DNA from 2 places in the Arthrobacter sp. IK3 genome. Region 2 is predicted to be linked to the other one. Evidence: predicted binding sites of a transcription regulator. Region 2 holds the regulator's gene; the other holds the start of a gene.
The links. Region 2 encodes HrcA, which represses chaperone genes, less so after heat shock. Its sites were predicted from a motif close to TTNGCACTCGNNNNNNNCGAGTGCNAA; they were not measured.
Positions count from the first base shown of each region.

Region 1: a site for HrcA is predicted at 10,510-10,536, ahead of groES (co-chaperone GroES). Genes of this name have one in related genera too.

Region 1 is NZ_JBPPSW010000001.1:491,936-505,464, forward strand. Features, by position in the region: gene ACSLGO_RS02385 (shikimate 5-dehydrogenase) at 1-356, shown strand, start outside; gene ACSLGO_RS02390 (THUMP-like domain-containing protein) at 353-1,579, opposite strand; gene ACSLGO_RS02395 (MalY/PatB family protein) at 1,691-2,839, shown strand; gene ACSLGO_RS02400 (DUF6507 family protein) at 2,956-3,318, shown strand; gene ACSLGO_RS02405 (hypothetical protein) at 3,318-4,550, shown strand; gene ACSLGO_RS02410 (hypothetical protein) at 4,645-5,040, shown strand; gene ACSLGO_RS02415 (hypothetical protein) at 5,037-6,455, shown strand; gene ACSLGO_RS02420 (iron ABC transporter ATP-binding protein) at 6,462-7,220, opposite strand; gene ACSLGO_RS02425 (iron chelate uptake ABC transporter family permease subunit) at 7,217-8,197, opposite strand; gene ACSLGO_RS02430 (ABC transporter permease) at 8,226-9,266, opposite strand; gene ACSLGO_RS02435 (siderophore ABC transporter substrate-binding protein) at 9,347-10,300, opposite strand; gene groES (co-chaperone GroES) at 10,677-10,973, shown strand; gene groL (chaperonin GroEL) at 11,045-12,655, shown strand; gene ACSLGO_RS02450 (acyltransferase family protein) at 12,816-13,529, shown strand, end outside.
Region 2 is NZ_JBPPSW010000008.1:190,147-199,749, forward strand. Features, by position in the region: gene lepA (translation elongation factor 4) at 1-1,118, shown strand, start outside; gene hemW (radical SAM family heme chaperone HemW) at 1,115-2,344, shown strand; gene ACSLGO_RS12535 (DUF4870 domain-containing protein) at 2,429-2,854, opposite strand; gene ACSLGO_RS12540 (DUF3097 domain-containing protein) at 3,008-3,850, opposite strand; gene hrcA (heat-inducible transcriptional repressor HrcA) at 4,023-5,036, shown strand; gene dnaJ (molecular chaperone DnaJ) at 5,129-6,271, shown strand; gene ACSLGO_RS12555 (16S rRNA (uracil(1498)-N(3))-methyltransferase) at 6,287-7,069, shown strand; gene ACSLGO_RS12560 (GerMN domain-containing protein) at 7,140-8,060, opposite strand; gene ACSLGO_RS12565 (PhoH family protein) at 8,445-9,482, shown strand; gene ybeY (rRNA maturation RNase YbeY) at 9,479-9,603, shown strand, end outside.

The DNA.
Region 1 (13,529 bases), on a different contig from region 2:
GCAACGAAGCCACCGGCCGGTCGCTGGCTGACCTCTACGGCTTCCACTGGGCTCCGGAACCCGGTGAGGCAACCGCTGATCTGCTCATCAACGTGACGCCGCTGGGCATGGCAGGGCCCGACGAGGACGCCCAGTCCTTCGACGACGAAACCATCGCGGCCGCAGAGACGGTGTTCGACGTCGTCGCCCTTCCGTCTGAAACCCCGCTGATCCGTGCCGCCCGGGGTGCGGGCAAAAAGGTCATCACCGGCGCCGAAGTCATCGCGATCCAGGCAGAGGAACAGTTCGTCCTCTACACCGGGGTCCGTCCCACACCGGAGCAGGTGCGCGAAGCCAGCGAGTTCTCGCGCAGCTAGCCGTCCACCGCAGATGGCACCGGCTCGACGACGATTGCCACGCGGTCCTCACCAATCCGGGTGAGGACCAGGGTGGCCTTGTTCGGGCCCTTGCCCGATCCGGTGAGGAGCTGCTTGCGCAGTTCCTCGGGCGTCACGGCCATACCGCGCTTCTTGATGTCCAAGACCCCGATGCCTTGGGCACGGACCCAGGCTTTCAGGGCCTTGACGTTGTAGGGCCGAACCTCCAAGATCCGGTAAGCCCGTGCGAACGGCGTCTCCATTCGGTGCGGAGCGGCTATGTAGGCGATCTGCGGGTCCAGCAGATGCCCGCCCAGGGAACGCGCGACGTCGGCGACCAGGCCCGCGCGGATGACCGCGCCGTCGGGCTCGTAGAGATAGCCCTCCGCCGGACCGACCTGCACGTCCTGGGCACCGGGGACATAGTCCTCGTGCGAGGTCAGCTCCGCGGCACCGTTGGCACCAATGACCAGTGCTGCCCGGCGGATACCGGGGCGGCGCAGCTCGTTGAACCACAGCGTGGCCTCGGTAACGTCGCCGCCCACAGACACCCACTGGACTTCGCAGTTCGCCGGAATCGACTCGTGCGGGATGCCCGGCCCGAGCTTCACGCCCACCGGCATACCGCGCTCGGCGAGGGATTCAACGAAGGACAGCGGAGGTGAGAAGGCTTCCGGGTCGAAGATGCGGGAGGTTCCCGACGTCGACGTCGTGCGCCGCGCGGGATCCAGCCACACGGCGTCGATCCCGGTCAGGTCAAAGGACTCAGCGTCCCCCTGCACTACCTTCGCTTCCGGCCACGGCATCAGGTTGATGGTTGCCACGGCTGCAGTGATTTCATCAAGCTCGACGGCGGTGACCTGGCGGTCCAGCGTGGCCAGGGCCAGCGAGTCGGCGCCGATGCCACAGCCCAGGTCGGCTACCTTTTCCAAGCCCGCTTCCTGGTAGCGCTGGGCATGCAGCGCCGCAACATTCAGCCGGGTGGCCTGCTCGAGACCGGCCGGGGTGAAGAGCATGTGTTCGGCGAACGGCCCGAACTTTGCGCGGGCTTTCATCCGCAGCTTCGCCTGGGTGAGGACGGCGGCGACGAGCTCGGGGGAGTGCCCGGCCTTGCGCAGGTCGGTGTTGAGCTTCAGGGACTCGGACTCCAGATACGGGCCAAGGGAATTGAGCAGGGCCCAGCCTTCGGGGGTCAGGACATGGGCAAGGGAAGTGTCGGGCATGGATACAAGCCTAGTTCTTCGGACACAGGGCGGGTGAGGCGGCGACGGCGCTGCTTGGCACCCGCGCTGCCACTGGGCGACCGTCCGGCCGCGACCGGGTATCTTGGGGCCATGACTGAGCTGGCTGTAGATCCCCTTGATGTCCTCCGCCTCCGCACCAGCGCCAAGTGGCGCGCCTATCCCGGCGACGTGCTGCCGATGTTCGTAGCGGAAATGGACTTCCCGCTGGCCCCGCCCGTGGCCCGCGCGATGATCGAACGGATCCAAGCGTCCGACGTCGGCTACGTTTCCGGGCCCGGTCCGGTGGGCCCGGCGTTCGCGGACTTCGCGCAGCGGCGCTGGAACTGGGAAGTGGACCCGGAGGACGTGCGGACCACCACAGACGTGAGCGTCGCCATCGTGGAAACTCTCCGGCAGGTGCTTGAGCCGGGGGACGAAGTCATCATCACCCCGCCGGTGTATCCGCCGTTCTTCGATCTTCCGCTGGAGGCGGGCGGCAAGGTCCGTGAGGTACCGCTGCTGCAGGACGATGCCGGGTGGTCCCTGGACCTGGACGGACTCGAGACTGCCTTCTCCGGGGGTGCCCGCGCGCTGCTGCTGTGCAATCCGCACAACCCGCTGGGCCTGGTGCACCCGAAGGAAACGCTCGACGCCGTCGCCCGCCTCGCTGCGAAGTACGGCGCCACGGTGGTCAGCGACGAAATCCATGCCCCGCTGGTCTATTCTCCGGAGACCTTCACTCCCTTCCTGTCGGTGTCAGATGAAGCACGGACCCATGGTGTCTGCGTGACAGCGGCCAGCAAGGGGTGGAACATTGCCGGCTCGAAGTGTGCCCTGATGATCGCCTCAACCCCTGAAACCCGGCTGCTGCTGGATGAGATGCCGGAGGAAGTAGGTTTCCGCACCTCGATCCTCGGCCTGCACGGCACAGCGGCCGCATATGCCGACGGCGAGGAGTGGCTCGACGGCGTGCTGGCAGTCCTGGCCTCCAACCGGGAACTTCTCCGCGAGCTGCTGGCAGCAGAACTGCCGGGAGTGGGATACCGGATGCCGGACGCGAGCTATCTGGCTTGGCTGGATATGCGTGCACTGGGCTGGGGGACGGACCCGGGGGAGTACGCCCTGGAGAAGGCCCGGGTAGCGCTGGAACCCGGACTGAAATTCGGGACGGCCGGGGCAGGGCATGTCCGGTTGAACTTTGGCTGCGCACCGGAGGTCCTTGAGGAAGCTATCCACAGATTGAGCGCAGCCAGATCCTAACTGCCTGGAAACCCGTACGCTCTCCGGAAAAGGAGCACGAAGCCGCCGGGGAGAGGACTCCCGAATCGGCGGCAGCCGGCTCCCACACGGACGTACGAGGGGTACTAGGAGGCGGCATGCCGTTGAACGGATACAGCGTCAATCCCGAGGGCTGCGCCGCCATCCTCATCCAGGTGGAGGAAGACGAGACCAGGCACGCAGCACTGTCCGCACTGCGGGAAGGCATGGATTCAGCGCAGTCCGCCTGTGGGGACGGTTCCGGGACCGTGGCGCAGGCGCTCGCCGAGGTCTGGCAGGACACTATGAGCCTGCAGATAGAGGCCGCGGAGGAACGCATTCACAACGCGGCCGAAGGCGTCCGGAAAGCCGTGTCCATTCTTGCGGGCGCGGACCAGGACATGGCCGAAACAGCGAAGTCCAGCCTCGCTGAGCTTCAGGCCGGAATCCTTTGGGAACCTCAACTGGACAGGGCCAGCTGATGCCGATCGAGACATCCAGTCTCCGTGGCTGGTGTTCGCCGGACGCGGTGGAGAGCGCGGCACCAGCAGTGAAACGGGGCGGGGATGCGTATCTCCAGAGTGTTGAACGGGCCGGGGACACCTGGAAGCAGCTCGGATCGCACTACGCCGGGGACGGCTCTGCCGAGATGATCAGTTCGTATCGGAACGTGTTGCCTAACGCCGGAATGCTCGCGGACACAGCCCAGGCTGTCAGCACGGCGCTGACGGAATTCGCCGATGGAATTCGTTTCCTTCACATCCGGCGGACGGCGCTCCTGGAACGAGTGGAAGCCGCAAACCTGCGCGCTGCGCAAGAGCAAGAGTCCGTCTGCCGTGCGGAGCCGGCATACACACCGCGGCCGGCAGCCACGGCGGACCTGCTGCTGCCGGCCGAAGTGGCGGGGCTGGCCGCCCAATACCGGGCACTGGAAGAGCAAACTAGCGAAAAACTTCGATCCGCTTTTCGAGGTGACGGTTGGTTCCTGGACGCCGCCACGAGTATCCCCGCGACGGTTCTCTATGGGGCAGCAGGCACAGGCATAAACGCCACTCAGGTTCGGCAGGCAGATCTTAGGGATACGCGGCCCGGGCTGTTGTTCCGCCCATACCAAACTGCAGTGCAACGTATGCGCATGGCGAGGGGGCGCTGGAAAACTGAACTGAGACCGACAGCCGTCTTTAGTTTTGACCTTCGCCCGAAAGTCTCCAGGGATTTCTACAACCATTCGAGCTGGTACCGCAACCGGGTCAGGGCGAATCCATCGAACTGGGTGTTGCCGGACAGGTTGAAAGACCTTGGCTCGGCAGCGAAAGGGCTCAAGATCGGTGGCAGCGGTGTACTCACCGCTGTTACAGCGGGATTCACCGTTGCCGACGAGCGGAAGGACGCCTACAACGAATTGCTGCAGGCGAACCCGGGGTGGAGCAAGGAGGAACTCGACCGGCGGGCAAACATCGAGGGCGGGATCAAGGGCGGCACCAAGGCGGGCATCGACCTTGGAGCAGCTGGCGCCGGTGCGCTCATCGGTACCGCAATCGGCGGCCCGGCAGGCACCTTGGTGGGCGCCGGAATCGGAATCGGAATCTCCGTGGTTACGTCTATCGAGTTCGATTTCCTGGGCGGCCGCACACTGAAAGATGTTGCAGCCGACGGCGTCTGGGACGCCGTAAACAGTTTGGCGACGGGTTGGAACAAACTCTTTGGCGGTTGACTCTTACTGAAATGGAATACGAATGCGCAGGATGAGAAAGCCTGAGTGCATGACGGCACCGCATGACCGGGCGTAGCGAACGTGGAGGTCCAACATGGAAACCAACTACTGGGCGTTCTTCGCGTTCATGCTGCCCTTTGGCCTGGTCGTCTTTACCGGTGGTGTCCTGGTTTATACAAGGAAGTTTGTTGGGCTGCTGATCCTGGATAGGTTCATGCCGGGAAAACCTTCACTGGCCACCACCTTCTTAGGGGCGTGGCTCCTTCTTATGGCCCCGCAACACTTCGTGAATGAAAGCGGCATTGTTGCGCTGATCATGCCCTACAGTGCGCTTCTTCTCGCCTGTCTCGCCATCGGTCTCATGGGCTGGTACTGGATGCCCAAGTTCCTCCAACCCAAGTGGATGAAAGAAGGAGACAAACTCGAGGCCCGCGGGGAAGACCGGTTTGTAAAGGACTTTTACGATTCGGACGGGAGGCTGAAAGAGTGACGAATGCTGCCGGCATCAGCTACGAACGGCTGCGCGGTTTCCGGATTCTCCGCCCGGGTGACTGGGAATTGGCTGAGTGCCCCGGAAACATGATTGCCGTGGCACATCCGCCTGTACCCTCGGGGATCTTCCGCCCCAATATGGTCCTGCGATGGGCACCCGCAAACGGGATCTCCCTCACCAGGTATGCGACCGCAGCGCTGGCCTCAACCATGCAGACAGCACAGCAGGTCCGCATCATCGCCCACGAGGCCTGGCCGATGAACGGTCCCGAAGGTCCCGTCAGCGGCCGGCGACAGCGCTTCGTGCACCAGATGGATCAGCACCCGGTCTGCGTCGACCGCTGGCTCTGGATCGCGGGCAACCGGATATGCGAGGCGACGGCAAGCTACACCGCTGACCAGCTAGTCGGAATGAAGCTGCTGTTCGAACAGATGATCAAGGACTTGAAGATCGAAGCCGGAGGTGATGTCGGGGAGAGCCAGGAACGCAGTCTCATGGACACCATCGCGCCCACAGAGCCGCGCCTGGACCTACAGGCCACACGGCTGGCCGGAGAGGACCGCGAGGATCTTGCCGTGCTTGCAGCGGCCCAGCCGTACCGGGAACCGCCACTTCTCCTGCCCATCCGCGCCCTGGAGCTCATGGACAGCCTGGCGGAACGGAACCGCCTGGGAAGGTTCCAGCGCAAGGGGCCGGAACTCGCGGTGCTGCAGAATGCAGGTTTGCTTGACGCAGACAGCAGCCTGACGCAGGCAGGTACCGGCTTCGTGGCACCGTTACGCAGCTCGGACGCGGCATTCAGCGTCACAGCGGCCGACGCACAAGGGGGCGCCATTCTCCAGGCGTGGATAGGCGGCGGCCTCGGCAGGGTGACGGCGGAACCGTCGCGTTTCTCCGCGTCGTCCGGGCGTGTACAGGGGCCTGATGACCTGGCAGTTCAGGTGCTTCAGGCCAACGCCGTCCCTCAAGCGATAGCGGACTGGCTGGGCTTCTCACCGGCATGGAGCATTGCGCATGAACCGGTGGTCCTGACGACGGACCAGTACGAAGCGAGGATGAAGTCCCAGGAGGCAGAAGCCCCGGAAAGCCTGGGAGAGGCGGCCAAGCGCATGTGGGAACAACCCTGGACCGAATGGGAAATCGTTGAGGAGTGGACAGGCGGCTGGTTCGCGTTCGTGAACGCAGGAAGGGCCGGCCATTACCGGCTGGGTCCGGTGGACGAACGTCCGGGCGAGGCCGGTTTGCTGATGCTGGAGCCGGTGTCTTCCGCCGCTGTCTGGGACACTCTAGTGCGGTTCATCCACGCTGCCGTTGAAGGAACCCCGCTCTGGATCCCGGAGCTGCCGGGCTTCGATGACCGGCCGGCAGACGGCAGAGCCCCGGAAGGCAAGGTCTGGGAAGCGTACGGCTAGGCAGCCCTAGGCGAAGTACACGCCGATCCGGTTGCCCTCGATCTCCTCGATCCGGATATCGATCTCGTAGATGTCCTTCAGGACCTCAGGCTGCATGATCGCCGACGGCGGTCCCTGATGGAGCAGCTTGCCGTCTGCCATGGCAATGATGTCGTCCGAGTAGCAGGACGCGAAGTTGATGTCGTGGATGACCAGGACAACGGTCTTGCCCAGCTCATCGGTGAGCCGGCGCAGCAGCCGCATCATCTCCACGGAGTGCTTCATGTCCAGGTTGTTCAGCGGCTCATCCAGCAGCAGGTAATCCGTGTCCTGCGCCAGCACCATGGCGATGAACGCACGCTGGCGCTGGCCGCCGGAAAGCTCGTCGACAAAGCGGTCGGCCAGCTCAGTGAGGTCCAGGAAGGCCATGGCATGCTCGATCTTTTCCCGGCACGCCGCCGTCGGGCGCCCCCCGTTGTGCGGATACCGGCCGAATCCGACCAGGTCGCGGACCGTCAGCCGGACGGTGAGGTGGTTGTCCTGGCGGAGGATAGCCATCTTCCGGGCCAGGTCCTTGCCCGGTGCGGCAGAGACGTCCAGGCCGTCCACGGTGACCGAACCGGCGTCGGACTTCAGCAGGCGGCTGATGATTGAAAGCAGCGTGGACTTGCCGGCTCCGTTCGGACCGATGATGGAGGTGACGCCGCCTCCCTTGATGTGGCAGCTCACCCCGTCCACTACCGGGGTGGAGCCGTAGGTCTTGGTGACGCCGTTGACCTGGATCATTTAAGGGAGCCTTTCAGGAGCAGAATCAGGAACACGATTCCGCCAACGAATTCAATGACAATGCTCAGCGCGGTATCGAAAGCGAAGATGCGTTCAAGGACCAGCTGGCCGCCTACCAGCGCAATGATGCCCAGCAGCACGGCGATGGGAACCACGGCCTTGTGGGAGAAGTGGGAGCACAGCTGGTAGGCCAGTGATGCCACCAGCAGGCCGAAGAAGGTCACCGGGCCAACCAGTGCGGTGGAGACGGCAACCAGGACCGAGCAGATCACCAGCACACCGGTCACGGAACGCTTGTGGTTCACGCCCAGGTTGATGGAGGTATCCCGTCCCAGGGACATCACATCGAGGGAGTGCCGCATCCGCCAGGCCGGAACGCTGACGATTGCGACGGCAATCAGCGAGTAACCCAGCAGTGCGCCGTCGACATTATTAAAGGACGCGAAGAACAGGTCCTGCAGGATGATGAACTCGCTGGGCTCGATGAGGCGCTGCAGCAGGGAGGACATGCCGCGGAACATCGTGCCCAGCACAATTCCCACCAGCAGCATCAGGTGCAGGGACTTGCCCCCGCCGGTGAACAGCCACCGGTAGAGCAGGAAGGAGAAGCCCACCATCAGGGCGACTTCCATCCCGTAGCGCAGCGGCTCGGACATGGAAAGAACCAGTCCGCCGCCGAAGGTGAATACCAGGACGGTCTGGATCAGCACGTACAGGGCATCGAAACCCATGATGGACGGCGTCAGGATCCGGTTCGCGGTCACGGTCTGGAACAGGACGGTGGAAACCCCGACGGCGTAGGCCACCAGGATCATCGACCCCACCTTGATGGCGCGGCGCGGCAGGACATAGCCGAGGTTTCCGCGCAGCTCGATGGTCATAAAGACGGCGACGAGCGCCGCGGCAATGACGGAGAGGGCAATGATCCAGAAGCGGGGGGAGAGGTTCCGTACGGGACGGCGGCGCTGGACCGTCATTGCCGAAGGCAGGACGCTGGTGGGTGAGCTAGGCACGGGCGGAGCGCTTTCTCAGGAGCAGGTAGAGGAACAGGACGCTGCCCACGGCGGCAACAATCACGCCCACGGGGATTTCGTAGGGGTAGCGGATGGTCCGGCCGATGATGTCGCACACAAGCACAAAGCCCGCACCGAAAATCGCGACCCAGGGGATGGCCCGGCGGACGTTGTCTCCTACCAGGAGGGAGACAAGGTTGGGCACGATGAGACCCAGGAACGGGACCGAACCCACACTGACCACGACGACGGCGCTGATCAGGGACACGATGATCAGGCCGAGGGTCATCACGCGGTTGTAGTTCAGACCGAGGTTGGTGGTGAACTCCTGTCCCATGCCGGCGACCGTAAACCTGTCTGCGGCGAGGAAACCGATCAGCGTCAGCGCGCCGACGATCCAGAGCAGCTCATACCGTCCGCGCAGGACGCCGGAGAAGTCCCCGGTCATCCAGGAATTCAGCGTCTGGAGCAGGTCGAACCGGTACGCGAAGAAGGTGGTGACGGCAGCGATGACGCCGCCGAGCATGATGCCCACAAGGGGGACGATCAAGGTATTGCGCAGCGGGATGCGGCGCAGGATCAGCAGGAAGAGTGCGGTTCCGGCGACGGCAAAAAGGGTGGCCGTGGACATTTTCATGAACAGCGAGGCTCCGGGAATCAGGACCGTCACCACGAGGATGCCAAGGGACGCGGACTCGATCGTTCCCACTGTGGAGGGTTCAACGAATTTGTTCCGCGCCATGAGCTGCATGATCAGCCCGGCCACGCTCAGTGCCATGCCGGCAAGGATGATGCTCAGTGTCCGCGGCACCCGGCTGACCCAGAAAATCGTCCAGGCGTGCTCGTCGCCGGCCAGCAGCGAGGAGAGGGAAACGTCGCTGACGCCCACGAACATGCTGACGACGGCGAGCACCAGGACGGCGGTGCCGCCCAGGACCAGCATGGCTGCCGGGCCGGGGACCCGGCGTCGTGGTCCGGGTACGGCAGCGGTCCCGGCAGGAGCCGGAGCTGAGGGGCTGATCTGTGTTGTCATGGGGGTTCCGTCTCCCCCGCCGGCCGGGGCCGCCCGAAGGCGGTCCCGGCCGGCGAGGATCTAGCAGGTACGAAGGACGGTTAGGAAATGCCGTCCTGGACAGCGCTGACCATGGCGTCAACGTTGTTCAGGCCGTAGCCCACCAGGTACCAGCTGGAGGAATCGAGCATGGTGATGCGGTCATTCTTGGCGGCCTTGGTGCCCATGACGAGTTCGTTGTCCAGGACTGCGGAGGCAACTTCGCCTGCGTTTCCGACTGCGACGTCGCGGTCAATGACGAACAGGTTGTCCGGGTTGATCTCCGCGACGTACTCGAAGGAGACGGATTCGCCGTGCTGTGCTTCGGACTTGATGTCAGCGGCGGTGGCAATGCCCAGGACGTCGTGGATCAGGCCGAAGCGCGAACCTGCGCCGTAGGCGGTCATTTCGCCGCCGCTGGTCATGATGATCAGGCCGTTGCCGGCGTCGGCCGCGGTGGCCTTGGTTTCTTCGACCTTGGAGTCAAGGGCGGCGAGTTTCTCATCGACTTCGGCTTCCTTGCCGAAGATCTCACCGATGATTTCGGTGTTGGAGATGAAGGAATTCCACGGATCCGCAGCGTCGGTGCTGAGGTTGATCGTGGGGGCAATCTTGGAGAACTCTTCGTAGGAGTCTGCGGTGCGGCCGGACATGATGATCAGGTCCGGAGCGCCGGCACTGATGGCCTCGAAGTCCGGTTCCTTCATGCTGCCGATCTTGGCGTAGTCATCCGAGCCGTACTTGGAAAGGCTTTCGGGGTAGTTCGCGGCCGGAACGCCGTCCACCTCGATGCCCAGGGCGTCGAGTGTGTCCAGGGCGCCGAGGTCGAAGGTGTAGACGACCTCCGGGTTCACGGGAACCTCAGTGGTGCCCTGGGTGTGCTCCACGGTAACGGTGGTCGGCTCTGCCGATGCAGGTTCGGCGGCGGCGTCGGTCTCCGAGCCGCAGGCGCTGACGGCGAGCAGGGAAACCAGGGCGGTTCCGGCAAGCAGCCGGGACTTAAGGGTGGTCTTCACTTTGGGGGTGCTCCAGATGATCTCTTCGGTTTGGCCTGCCGGGGGATGCCTCCACCATTAGGTCACAAAATCGTTTGCTAATTTTGCGCGCCTCTGAAAACTATCTTGTTAGGCAAGGCTAAGCAACTTAGATGTCGCCCGGGCAGTAACGTGCGAACGCCCGCTCGGGAGCCGGTCCCGGACGGCAGAGAATTATCTTGCGGCCTTTGTTGGCACTCGCCTTGACCGAGTGCTAACCGTTGCATAAAGTCGGAGCTAGCACTCCCCTTGTGAGGGTGCTAATTCCTGAGGGAAGCGCCCACCGGCACCCGCGACGACGGCAAGCGCCTACCGACGGTCCACAAACCCGTTAGTAACTAAGCAAAGGAGAGCCCGAGTGTCGGTCTCTATTAAGCCCCTTGAGGATCGCATCGTTGTTCGCCCGCTCGAAGCTGAGCAGACCACGGCTTCCGGCCTGGTTATCCCGGACACCGCCAAGGAAAAGCCCCAGGAAGGTGAAGTCGTAGCAGTCGGCCCCGGCCGCGTTGACGACAACGGCAACCGTGTGCCGATCGATGTTGCTGAGGGCGACGTCGTCATCTACTCGAAGTACGGCGGAACCGAGGTCAAGCAGGGCGGCCAGGAATACCTGGTGCTCTCCGCACGCGACGTGCTGGCCATCGTCGTCAAGTAAGTCTTTGAAGACCCCGGCCAGATTCGGCCGGGGTCTTCTTTTGTAGATGTAGTTCTCGAAAGGACACGCACATGGCAAAGCAGTTGGAGTTCAACGACTCCGCCCGTCGTTCACTGGAAGCCGGTGTCGACAAGCTCGCCAACACCGTCAAAGTCACCCTCGGCCCGCGCGGCCGCAATGTGGTGCTCGCCAAGACCTGGGGCGCACCCACCATCACCAACGACGGCGTCACGATCGCCCGCGAGGTCGAACTCGACGATCCGTATGAGAACCTTGGCGCCCAGCTGGCCAAGGAAGTTGCCACCAAGACCAACGATGTTGCCGGCGACGGCACCACCACCGCAACGGTCCTGGCCCAGGCACTGGTCAAGGAAGGCCTGCGCAACGTAGCCGCAGGCGCCGCTCCCGGCGCACTGAAGCACGGCATCGAAACCGCTGTTGAAGCAGTTGCCGCACGCCTGCTGGAGAACGCCAAGGAAGTTGAAGGCAACCAGGTTGCGCACGTGGCAGCCATCTCCGCCCAGAGCGAGGAAGTTGGCCAGCTGCTGGCCGAAGCTTTCGACAAGGTCGGCAAGGACGGCGTCATCACCATCGAGGAATCTTCCTCGACGTCCACCGAACTGGTCATCACCGAAGGCATGCAGTTCGACAAGGGCTACCTCTCGCCCTACTTCGTCACGGACGCCGAGCGCCAGGAAGCCGTTCTCGAAGATGCGCTCATCCTGATCAACTCCGGCAAGATCTCCTCGGTCGCCGAGTTCCTGCCGCTGCTGGAAAAGGCACTGCAGGCCTCCAAGCCGCTGTTCATCATTGCCGAAGACGTGGACGGCGAAGCCCTCTCCACCCTGGTGGTCAACAAGATCCGCGGCACCCTGAACGTTGTTGCGGTCAAGGCGCCGGGCTTCGGCGACCGCCGCAAGGCCATGATGCAGGACATCGCCACCCTCACCGGCGCCCAGGTTGTATCCCCGGACCTCGGCCTGAAGCTGGACCAGGTTGGCCTGGAGGTGCTGGGCTCCGCCCGCCGGATCACCGTCACCAAGGACAACACCACGATTGTGGACGGCGCCGGCTCCGAAGCCGACGTTGCGGACCGCGTAGCGCAGATCCGTGCCGAAGTTGAGCGCACCGATTCCGACTGGGACCGCGAGAAGCTCCAGGAGCGCCTCGCGAAGCTCTCCGGCGGCATCGGCGTGATCAAGGTTGGTGCTGCAACCGAGGTTGAGCTGAAGGAGAAGAAGCACCGTATCGAGGACGCCGTGTCCTCCACGCGTGCTGCCCTGGAAGAGGGAATTGTCGCCGGCGGCGGTTCCGCGCTGGTGCACGCTTCCCACGCCCTGGATACCGATTCCGAGGTGGCAAAGCTCGACGGCGACGCCGCCACTGCCGTAGGCCTGGTCCGCCGTGCGCTGGCCCAGCCGCTGCGCTGGATCGCCGAGAACGCAGGTGCCGAGGGCATGGTCGTCGTGTCCAAGGTGGGCGAGCTGGAAGTCAACAACGGCTTCAACGCCGCCACGGGCGAATACGTCAACCTGATCGAGGCCGGCGTCATTGACCCGGTCAAGGTCACCCGCTCCGCACTGCGGAACGCCGCGTCCATTGCCGCGCTGGTCCTGACCACCGAGGCACTCGTCGTCGAAAAGCCGACTGACGAGGAAGATGAGCACGGCCACAGCCACTAACTTTCGGCTGGCCCAGGGCCCCGTCAGACGCGGATTTTCTCCGCGGCTGGCGGGGCCTTTGCCCTTTCCTGGAGCTGCTGCAGGGCCGCCGGATTCAGGCTTCGCGGGGTTCGGCCGGTAAACTCGTGCGGTATTTGCCGCTTTGAAAGGACACCAGCAAGTGTCAGCATCCGTGCAGCACGCTGCCGCTTCGGACTTCCCGCAGGCCCCTGCCCCGCGCGCCGCGGAACGGCGCTACCGCCCCGAAGTCCAGGGGCTGCGCGCTCTCGCCGTGGTGCTGGTGGTTATCTATCACGTCTGGCTCGGCAGGGTTTCCGGGGGAGTGGACGTGTTCCTGCTGATCTCCGCGTTCCTGCTGACCGGCTCCTTCGTCCGGAAGGCCGAAAGCGGAAAGACACTGGCCCTGGGCCGGTACTGGCTGCACCTGTTCAAGCGGCTGCTGCCCGCCGTCGCCGTCGTCCTGCTGGCAGTGCTCGCCGCTGCCGCGGCGCTCCTGCCGGCCAGTGCCCGCCAGGACCTGATTGGACAGACCTGGTCCTCGCTGTTCTATTTCCAGAACTGGACTCTGGCCAATAATGCGGTGGACTACCTGGCAGCAGACCACAGTGCGGCCAGCCCGCTGCAGCACTTCTGGTCCCTGTCCATCCAGGGCCAGGTCTTTGTCCTCTGGCCGCTGATCTTCGCGGCAGCCCTCCCGGTCTCCAGGCTGGCGGGCAGGAGCTACCGGTCCGTGCTGGCGGTAGTCTTCACCGCCGTGTTCGCGGTGTCCCTGGCGTACTCCGTCTGGCAGACCGGAACCAACCAGGCCTATGCCTACTTCGACACCCGGACCAGGCTCTGGGAGTTCGCCCTGGGTTCCCTGCTGGCGCTGGCC
Region 2 (9,603 bases):
ACGAACTCCTTGAAATCGGCGTCAGCTCGCCCGAACCCACGCCTTCCAAGGGCCTCGGCGTCGGCGAGGTGGGTTACCTGATCACCGGTGTGAAGGACGTCCGCCTGTCCAAGGTGGGGGACACCGTCACCAATCTGGCAAAGCCCGCCGCCGAATCACTGCCCGGCTACGCCGATGCCAAGCCCATGGTCTTCTCCGGCCTGTACCCGATCGACGGCGCCGACTACCCGGTACTGCGTGACGCGCTGGAAAAGCTGATGCTCAACGACGCCGCGCTGGTGTACGAACCCGAAACCTCGGCCGCCCTCGGTTTCGGTTTCCGCGTGGGCTTCCTTGGCCTGCTGCACCTCGAAATCACGCGTGAACGGCTCGAGCGCGAATACAACCTGGACCTCATCTCCACCGCACCCAACGTTGAGTACGAGGTGACGCTTGAGGACAACAAGGTGGTCACCGTGACCAACCCCAGCGAGTACCCCGAAGGCAAAATCAAAGAGGTCCGCGAGCCGATGGTGGCGGCCACCATCCTGGCACCCAGTGAGTTCGTGGGGGCCATCATGGAACTGTGCCAGACCCGCCGCGGTGTCCTGGGCGGCATGGACTACCTCTCCGAAGACCGGGTAGAAATCCGGTACCGCCTGCCGCTGGCCGAGATTGTCTTCGATTTCTTCGACGTGCTGAAGTCCAAGACCCGCGGCTACGCCTCCCTGGACTGGAAGGCCGACGGCGAGCAGGTCTCCGACCTGGTCAAGGTGGACATCCTGCTGCAGGGCGAGCAGGTGGACGCCTTCAGCTCCATTACCCACAAGGACAAGGCCTACGCCTACGGCGTCATGATGACCGGGAAGCTGCGGGAACTGATTCCCCGGCAGCAGTTCGAGGTTCCCATCCAGGCCGCCATCGGCTCCCGCATCATTGCCCGCGAATCCATCCGCGCCATCCGCAAGGACGTGCTTGCCAAGTGCTACGGCGGCGACATCAGCCGTAAGCGCAAGCTGCTGGAAAAGCAGAAGGAAGGCAAGAAGCGCATGAAGATGGTTGGCCGCGTGGAAGTCCCGCAGGAAGCCTTCGTGGCTGCCCTGTCCTCCGACGAATCCAAGGACAAATCCAAGAAGTGACACCCAGCGCACTGCCCCTCGGGGATCCCGCGCCAAAGGACGGACTTCTCCCGTCCGACGCAGCAGCGGCGGCTGCAGAGCGGAAATTCGGGCTGTACGTCCACATTCCGTTCTGCGCCGTACGCTGCGGCTACTGCGACTTCAACACCTACACCGCTACCGAACTGGGTGGAGGTGCCTCGCAGGACGCCTACGCGGCCACAGCCGCGCAGGAGGTGCGTTTCGCTGCCGGGGCGCTGACGGCGTCAGGCCTTCCCGAACGCCCCATTGAGACTGTCTTCTTCGGCGGCGGAACCCCAACCCTGCTGCCCGCCGAAGACCTGGCCGCCATCCTGGGCACAGCCGTACAGCAGTGGGGTCTGGCACCAGGCGCGGAAGTTACCACTGAGGCCAACCCCGACTCGGTGACCCCGGAATCGCTGCAGCTTCTTGCCGATGCCGGCTTCACCCGCGTGTCCTTTGGCATGCAGTCCGCCGTGCCGCACGTCCTGGCGGTCCTGGACCGCACCCATACGCCTTCCCGGGTGCCTCAGGCGGTGCAGTGGGCGCGGGATGCCGGACTGAAAGTCAGCGTCGACCTGATCTACGGCACGCCCGGTGAGTCCCTGGCGGACTGGAAGCACTCGGTCGAGGAAGCCCTGAGCTACGAACCCGACCACATTTCCGCCTACGCGCTGATCGTAGAGGAGGGGACCAAGCTGGCCGCGCGCATGCGCCGCGGCGAAGTCCCGCCTATCGACGACGACGACCACGCGGACAAGTACCTGCTGGCCGACGAGCTGTTCACGGCTGCCGGGCTCAACTGGTACGAGGTCAGTAACTGGGCGCGCACGCCGCAGGATGCCTGCCGGCACAACCTGGCCTACTGGCGCAGCGATGACTGGTGGGGGATCGGACCCGGGGCGCACTCCCACGTTGGCGGTGTCCGCTGGTGGAACGCCAAGCACCCCACGGCCTACGCCCAGCGCATCGCGGCGGGGGAGTCACCCGCCGTCGGGCGTGAGACCCTCGACGCGGACACCCGCTACCTCGAAGACGTCATGCTGCGCACCCGGCTGGCCGAAGGCCTGCCGCGGGAACTGCTCCGCCCGGAGGGACGGCACGAGATCGCCGGCCTGATTGCGGACGGCCTGGTTGAACCGAAGGCCGCCATCGCGGGAACCGTGCTGCTCACGCTTCGGGGCCGGCTGCTGGCCGACGCCGTGGTGCGGCGCCTGCTCCCGTAGACCGTGCACAGAACCAAAAGACCCGCCGGCCCCCATGGGGCGGCGGGTCTTTCGCGTGGGGCCGGAAGCGTCAGCGCTGACGTGTCAGCGGAAACGGCGCAGGTTGAAACGGTAGCGGTAAGGCCGGCCGCGGTTGCATTCGATTCCGGCGATCACCGAGTACACTGCCACGACAATCCAGATGAGTGCATTCAGGATGGCGAAATACCCGCCGACCACCGGAATGAAGGAAAGCAGCCAGGCAACGAGGGCCAGGATGGTGGGGGGTAGCGTGAAGTTCAGCGCTTCCTTGGACTCCTGGGCCGTGAACGGCCCGCGGTCACGGAACACCAGATAGATGATGAGGGAAGGAACAAAACCCAGGATCCCGCCAAAATGGGAAAGGGTTGCCCACTGGCGGTCTTCCGACGCGGTCAGGGGAAGGGCGTTGGCCGGGGCACCCTGGTAGTCCGGGCGCGCCGGCGAACCGCTGTTAGCCGGCTGCGGGTGGTTCGGGCGTGGGTTGGACACGGTGGCTTTTCCTTTAACTCTCAGATGACGCAGGGGTCGCCCCCCCCGCGGGTACCTGTTGTTAGACAAGGGTACTGGCTTCAGCGGCCGGAGCAGGCACCGGGGCCCCGCGTGCCGTGCCGACGGCGGGCGCGCCAGGTTTCCGGCGCAGTCCTACGGAACGGTGAGGAAGTCGATGACTTCCTCCACCCGGCCCAGCAGTGACGGCTCCAAATCGGCGTAAGTGCGGACCGAACCCAGGAGCTTCTTCCAGCCCACGGCGACGTCGGTGTGGTCGCGGTGCGGCCAGCCAAGTCCCTTGAGGATTCCGGTCTTCCAGTCTTCATGCCGGGGCACCACGGGCCATTCAGCCAGTCCGATGACGTGGGGCTTGATGGCCTGCCAGACGTCCACGTACGGGTGCCCGACAATGAGCACGTTCCCGGCAGCTCCGGGCACCCTCATGGCTTCAGCCGCTATGCGGGATTCCTTGGACCCGGACACCAGATGGTCTACGAGGATCCCGAGCCGCCTCCCGGGTCCGGGAGAGAACTCCCGCACGGCACCGGCAAGGTCGTCCACGCCGTGGAGGGGTTCGACGACGATGCCTTCAATCCGCAGGTCGTCACCCCAGACCTTTTCCACCAGTTCCGCGTCGTGTTTGCCCTCAACCCAGATACGGCTGGCCCGGGCCGTTCGCGCACGGACGTTCTCCACGGCGACAGAGCCTGACGCCGTACGCCGGGCAACGGGGGCCTGGGCCTGAACGGCCGGGACAACTTCAACGGGTTCGCCTTCCAGGAGGAATCCGAAGCCCAGCTCAAAGGACCGGGTGCGCCCGCGGTAATCTTCCAGCACCACCAGGTGCATGCCGCCGGATTTCTCGGTGCGGATCACCGCGCCTACCCACCCGGTCTGGACTTCCTCCAGCACCAGGCCCTTCTCGGCACCCACCTGCCGCAGGGCCTTACGGGCCGGGGCGGTGATGTCCTGCGGACCCCACTCGTAGCTGGGCATGACTCCTCGTTCCTGACGACGCGCGAAGGGCCTGCGGTGGCGGCAGGCACGCAGGAACCAATGCTAGCAACGGGAGCGGATGGTATTAGACTTAGCACTTAGGGACACCGAGTGCTAAGTCTGGCCTGAGAACAGCTGCCAGCGGAAAGCCAGTCAGCGAAGGAGGAAACCATTGAGCGAACCACGCCGGCTCGAGGTGCTCCGGGCCATCGTCGAAGACTACGTCCACTCGCGTGAACCGGTCGGCTCAAAGGCCCTGGTTGAACGCCACCACCTCGGGGTTTCCTCCGCAACCATCCGCAATGACATGGCTGTCCTCGAAGAAGAGGGCCTGATCGTTGCGCCGCACACGTCCGCAGGGCGCATCCCCACGGACAAGGGCTACCGCCTGTTCGTGGACCAGCTTTCGGACCTCAAGCCGCTTTCCGCGGCTGAACGCCGTGCCATCCAGACACTCCTGGAGGATGCGGAGGACATCGATGACATTCTGGACCGCACGGTGCGTCTCCTCTCCCAGCTGACCAACCAGGTCGCCGTCGTTCAATATCCGCACCTGGGCAATGCCAAGGTGCGGCACATCGAATTCGTCCTGCTGGCACCGGCGCAGGTGCTGGTAGTCCTGATCTCCACGACGGGCCGGGTGGAACAGCGGGTCATCACCGCCCCCGCTCCCGTAACCGAACAGGACCTGCACGAACTGCGCCAGCACTTCCTCCAGGCACTGGCCGGAACCACTCTGACCCGGATCACTTCCCATCTCGCGGATACGCTGGCCACCGTGCCGGCGCACCTGCGCGGCACCGCTGGCGCGCTGGGACGGGCACTTGAACAGCTGGCCGGCATCAACCGTGAAGACCGCATGGTGATGGCCGGCACTGCGAACCTGGCCCGGGCCACCGGTGACTTCCCGCTGACCATCGGCCCCATCCTGGAGGCCCTCGAAGAGCAGGTGGTCATGCTCCGGCTGCTCTCCGAGATGGAACAGGATGCCAGGGGTGTTTCGGTGCGGATCGGATCCGAGAATCCGTACGGTTCCCTGTCCGAGGCATCCGTCGTAGCCACTGGGTACGGGCCGGACGCGTCCGCTATGGTTGGAATCCTCGGTCCCACCCGGATGGACTACCCCAACACCATGGCAGCGGTCCGAGCCGTTGCCCGCTACCTTTCCCGGGTCCTGAACAACTGACCCACCAGACCGGCAGGCGCGCCGAACGGTGCCCTGCGGAAGACTAACCACCCCCGAGGCGGGGTACGCAATACAGGAAGCGATGTGCACGAGTGAGTGATCACTACCAGGTACTCGGCGTGAGCCGGGATGCCACCGGCGAGGAAATCAAGAAGGCCTACCGCAAGCTGGCCCGCAAACTGCATCCGGACGTGAATACCGCCCCCGGAGCTGCGGACGAGTTCAAAGCCGTGACCCATGCCTACGAGGTCCTCTCCGACCCGCAGAAGCGCCGGGTCTACGACACCACCGGCCAGGAAAACGGCACGGACAACGGGTTTGGCGGCGCCGGCTTCGGCGGCCAGGGCTTCGGCTTCCAGGACATCTTCGACACCTTCTTTGGCGGCGGAGCCCCCGGCGGGGGACGGGGCCCGGCATCGCGCACCCGGCGCGGCCAGGATGCGCTGATCAACGTCCGGATCGACCTGAAGGATGCCGTCTTCGGCACAAACAAGAAAATCGACGTCGAAACCGCTGTCCTCTGCCCCACCTGTGAGGGCTCCTGCTGCCAGCCCGGAACCTCGCCCCGCACCTGCGACATCTGCCACGGCAGCGGCCAGGTCCAGCGTGCAGTGCGTTCAATCCTCGGCCAGGTCATGACCACCGCGCCCTGCGGCTCGTGCCAGGGATTCGGCACCGTCATCCCGGACCCGTGCCACGAATGTGCCGGGGAAGGACGCGTCCGCAGCCGCCGCACCCTGACCATCAAGGTTCCCGCCGGCGTCGGAACAGGCACCAGGATCCAGCTCAGCGGACAGGGTGAAGCCGGAACTGCCGGCGGACCGCAGGGTGACCTGTACGTCGAAATCCGGGTCAACGCGGATCCCGTGTTCATGCGCGACGGCGATGACCTGCACGCAACCCTGACGGTGCCGATGACGGCGGCCGCACTGGGCACCGTCATCACCATGGACACCTTTGACGGTGAACGTGAGATCAACATCAAGGCCGGCACCCAGTCCGGTGAAGTCACTACGCTCAAGGGTCTTGGCGTGACCCACCTGCGCGGTTACGGCCGCGGTGACCTGATGGTGCACGTCCAGGTGGAGACCCCGCAGAAGCTCGACGCCGCGCAGGAGGAACTGCTGCGCCGGCTCGCGGAACTGCGCGGAGAGGAATTCGCCGAAGGGCGGGTCAGCGGCAGCAGCAACAGCGGTGTCTTCGCCAAGCTGCGCGACCGTCTCGGCAACCACTAGGCGCCGGAGCCCACGGTGACCAACCCCATCTTCTTCGGCGATCCCGAACTCGTTGCTGCCGCGGCACCGGGGAGCGTCTTCGCGCTCACCGGCCCTGAGGCGCGGCATGCAGTGGCAGTCAAGCGGCTCTCACCGGGAGAAGACGTGGATATTGTCGACGGCGCCGGAACCCGCCTGCGCGGAACCGTACGGTCCGCCGAGCCGGGATTGCTGGAAGTCGATGTCCGGGACGTAGCGGTAGAATCAGGCCAGGACTGCGAGATCACGCTTGTCCAGGCACTGGCCAAGGGCGACCGGGACGAGCAGGCGATCGAGGCCGCAACCGAACTTGGCGTGGACGCAGTCCTTCCCTGGCAGTCCGAGCGCAGCATCGTGCGGTGGCGTGCTGACAAGGCGGCCAAGGGCCAGGCCAAGTGGCGCGCCGTAGTGACCTCGGCGGCCAAGCAGTCCCGCAGGTCCCGGATTCCGCAGGTGCGCGATGTCGCCGACAGCAAGGCCCTTGCTGCGGTCCTGGCGGGGACCGATTTGGTCCTGGTGCTTCACGAGGAAGCCGACGTTCCACTGGCAGCTGCCGTTGAACTCGCGCTGGCACGGTCCGTGGGAACCGGCCTGGAGGCTGGAATCCGGTCCATCGCCGTCGTGGTGGGGCCGGAGGGTGGAATCAGCCCGGCTGAACTCCAGGCCTTGCGGAACGCCGGTGCGGTTGCGGTTCGGCTGGGTCCGCATGTGCTGCGTTCCTCGAGTGCGGGCCCTGCTGCCCTGGTGCTGCTGAACCACCTGCTGGGCCGCTGGAACTGAGCACGGCCCGGGCGGACTAAGGTCCTTCCCGGGTCAGCTGCTGAATTTGGGCTCTCCGAGGCCGGAGAGCCTAGTAGACCGTGAAGCGCTTCGAATCCTCGTTCTCGCCCTCGCCGTGGAACACGCGCAGGCTGTACTCACCGGGGTCCAGGTCGATCTGGATGTCGAACATCGCCGTCTCGCCGGATGCGGCATCCAGCCGGATCTCACCGGATTTCAGGGCGGACGTCTCAGGCCGTCCGTTGACTACCCGCTCCACGCTCCAGAACAGCGGCTCATCGCGCTCCACGGCGGAGCCGGTGACCGTCACGGAAGCCTCAGTGCCGTCTCCCGCCTGCGGGCTGATGATCCAGATCGGCGCGGGCATGGACTTGTCCCGCGTGAGGTCCCCTTCCAGGTCCTCATGGCCGAACGCCTTGTAACCGGCCTTGCCGTCCACGAGTACGGCAACACTTGCGTTGTAGCCGGCAGTAGTCAGGCCCGCATTCGCGGCTGCGGCGGTTGCCGTATACACCAGCTGCTGGACCGCGCGGTGGGCCATGCCGGCATCCAGGGACGGCTTGAAGGCATCCGCGGAAATGTCCACTGTGATGACGTTCTTGCTGGAGATCGAGGCAGTGACCCTGGAGGCCGGGGCCCACGGCGTGAAGTAGTCATCATCTGACGGCGTCGCGGTAGTCATGGTCATTACCGCTTCCCCGATGGGGTCGCCCGTGTTCTTCGACGGAAGGAACTCACGGTACAGCTGGACATCGGACCCGTTCAGGCCCAGCCAGTAGACCGGCATCACTACCTTTGATTCCGTAGCTTCCGCAGGTGCGGAAACAGCCATCGGGTGACCCTCGGGGGAAGTCGCGGCGCTAAAGGAGCTGGGCATGCTGGTGGTGGGCAGTTCCGCAACCACGCCGCAGGAACCCAGAAGCAGCGGGGCTGCTGCCGCGGCCAGCAGGAGGCGGAAACGTGCGGAGCGGCGAGTTCGCTGCTCGGTCATGACTGTCCCTGCCTTCCATGTCCTGTGCCGGCACGAGTCCGGTCGATGCTGTGGGGGTCCGTCCGGGACAGGGGGTCGCGGCCGGAGCATTCCATCAAGCTTGGCACAGCCGCACGGGCCCAAACCGGGGGTTCCGGCCTTCCGGCCGGGACTGATACTTGATTGAGACCCAGACGATGCCAAGCCGAGACAAACGGCGTAATACAGCTCACACAGTCCGTAACTGATCCGCCGATCCGTTCCCTGCAGCGCTACCGGAAGCCGGCGGGGCACGTGCGGGCGCATATCCAGTAGAATTAAGAAGTCTGTGGGCACCATGAACTTCAGCAGACGTACCATCCAGAATTCCGATAAGGGGCGATGAGAGGCCGAGGGGCCGCATATATGACCGAATCTTCAGCAGGAATCGGCACCATCCGTGAGGACCAGCAGACGATTGTCTTCGACTCAACCGAGCACATGGTCCAGTCTTTGGGCGCGAACGATGAAGCCCTGAAAGTCATCGAGAACGCCTTTCCGGAGGTGAACCTCCACGTCCGCGGAAACGAGCTCTCAGTCTCCGGCCCAGCCCCTGCAGTGGACCGGACCGTCCGCCTCGTCAACGAGGTCCGCGTCCTTGCGCGGCACCAGACGCGGGTGACGCCCCAGATCCTCGAACAGCTGATCACCATGCTCAGGGACCAGAGTGCGGACCGGCCGGCCGAGGTCCTCACCCAGAACATCCTTTCGACGCGCGGCCGCACCATCCGCCCGAAGACGCTCAACCAGAAGAACTACGTTGACGCGATCGACCGCAATACGGTTGTCTTCGGGATAGGCCCGGCGGGCACCGGAAAGACTTACCTGGCCATGGCCAAGGCGGTCCAGGCCCTGCAGCAGAAGGAAGTCAACCGAATCATCCTGACCCGTCCGGCGGTTGAAGCGGGGGAGCGGCTTGGATTCCTTCCCGGCACGCTTAACGACAAGATCGATCCGTACCTGCGTCCGCTCTACGACGCGCTGCACGACATGATGGACCCGGAATCGATTCCCCGGCTCATGGCCGCCGGAACCATCGAGGTAGCCCCGCTGGCCTACATGCGTGGCCGTACCCTCAACGACGCCTTCATCATCCTGGACGAAGCGCAGAACACGACGCCGGAACAGATGAAGATGTTCCTGACGCGCCTTGGGTTCGGGTCCAAGATGGTGGTCACCGGCGACGTTACCCAGGTGGACCTCCCCGGCTCCACTACCTCCGGCCTGCGGATCGTCCATGAAATCCTGGACGGCATCGAGGACGTGCATTTCTCCGAACTCACCGCCACTGACGTCGTCCGGCACCGCCTGGTGAGCGACATCGTGACCGCCTACAGCGAGTGGGATGAAGAACGCCGTTCCCGCACCGGGGCAGGCAATGCGGCGCAGGAGAAGAAGCGATGAGCATCGAAGTCAACAACGAGTCAGCCATGCCGGCGGACGAGGAAGCGCTGTCCCGCCTGGGCCGGTTCGTCCTGGACGCCATGTACGTCCACCCGGAGGCCGAACTTTCGATCATCCTCGT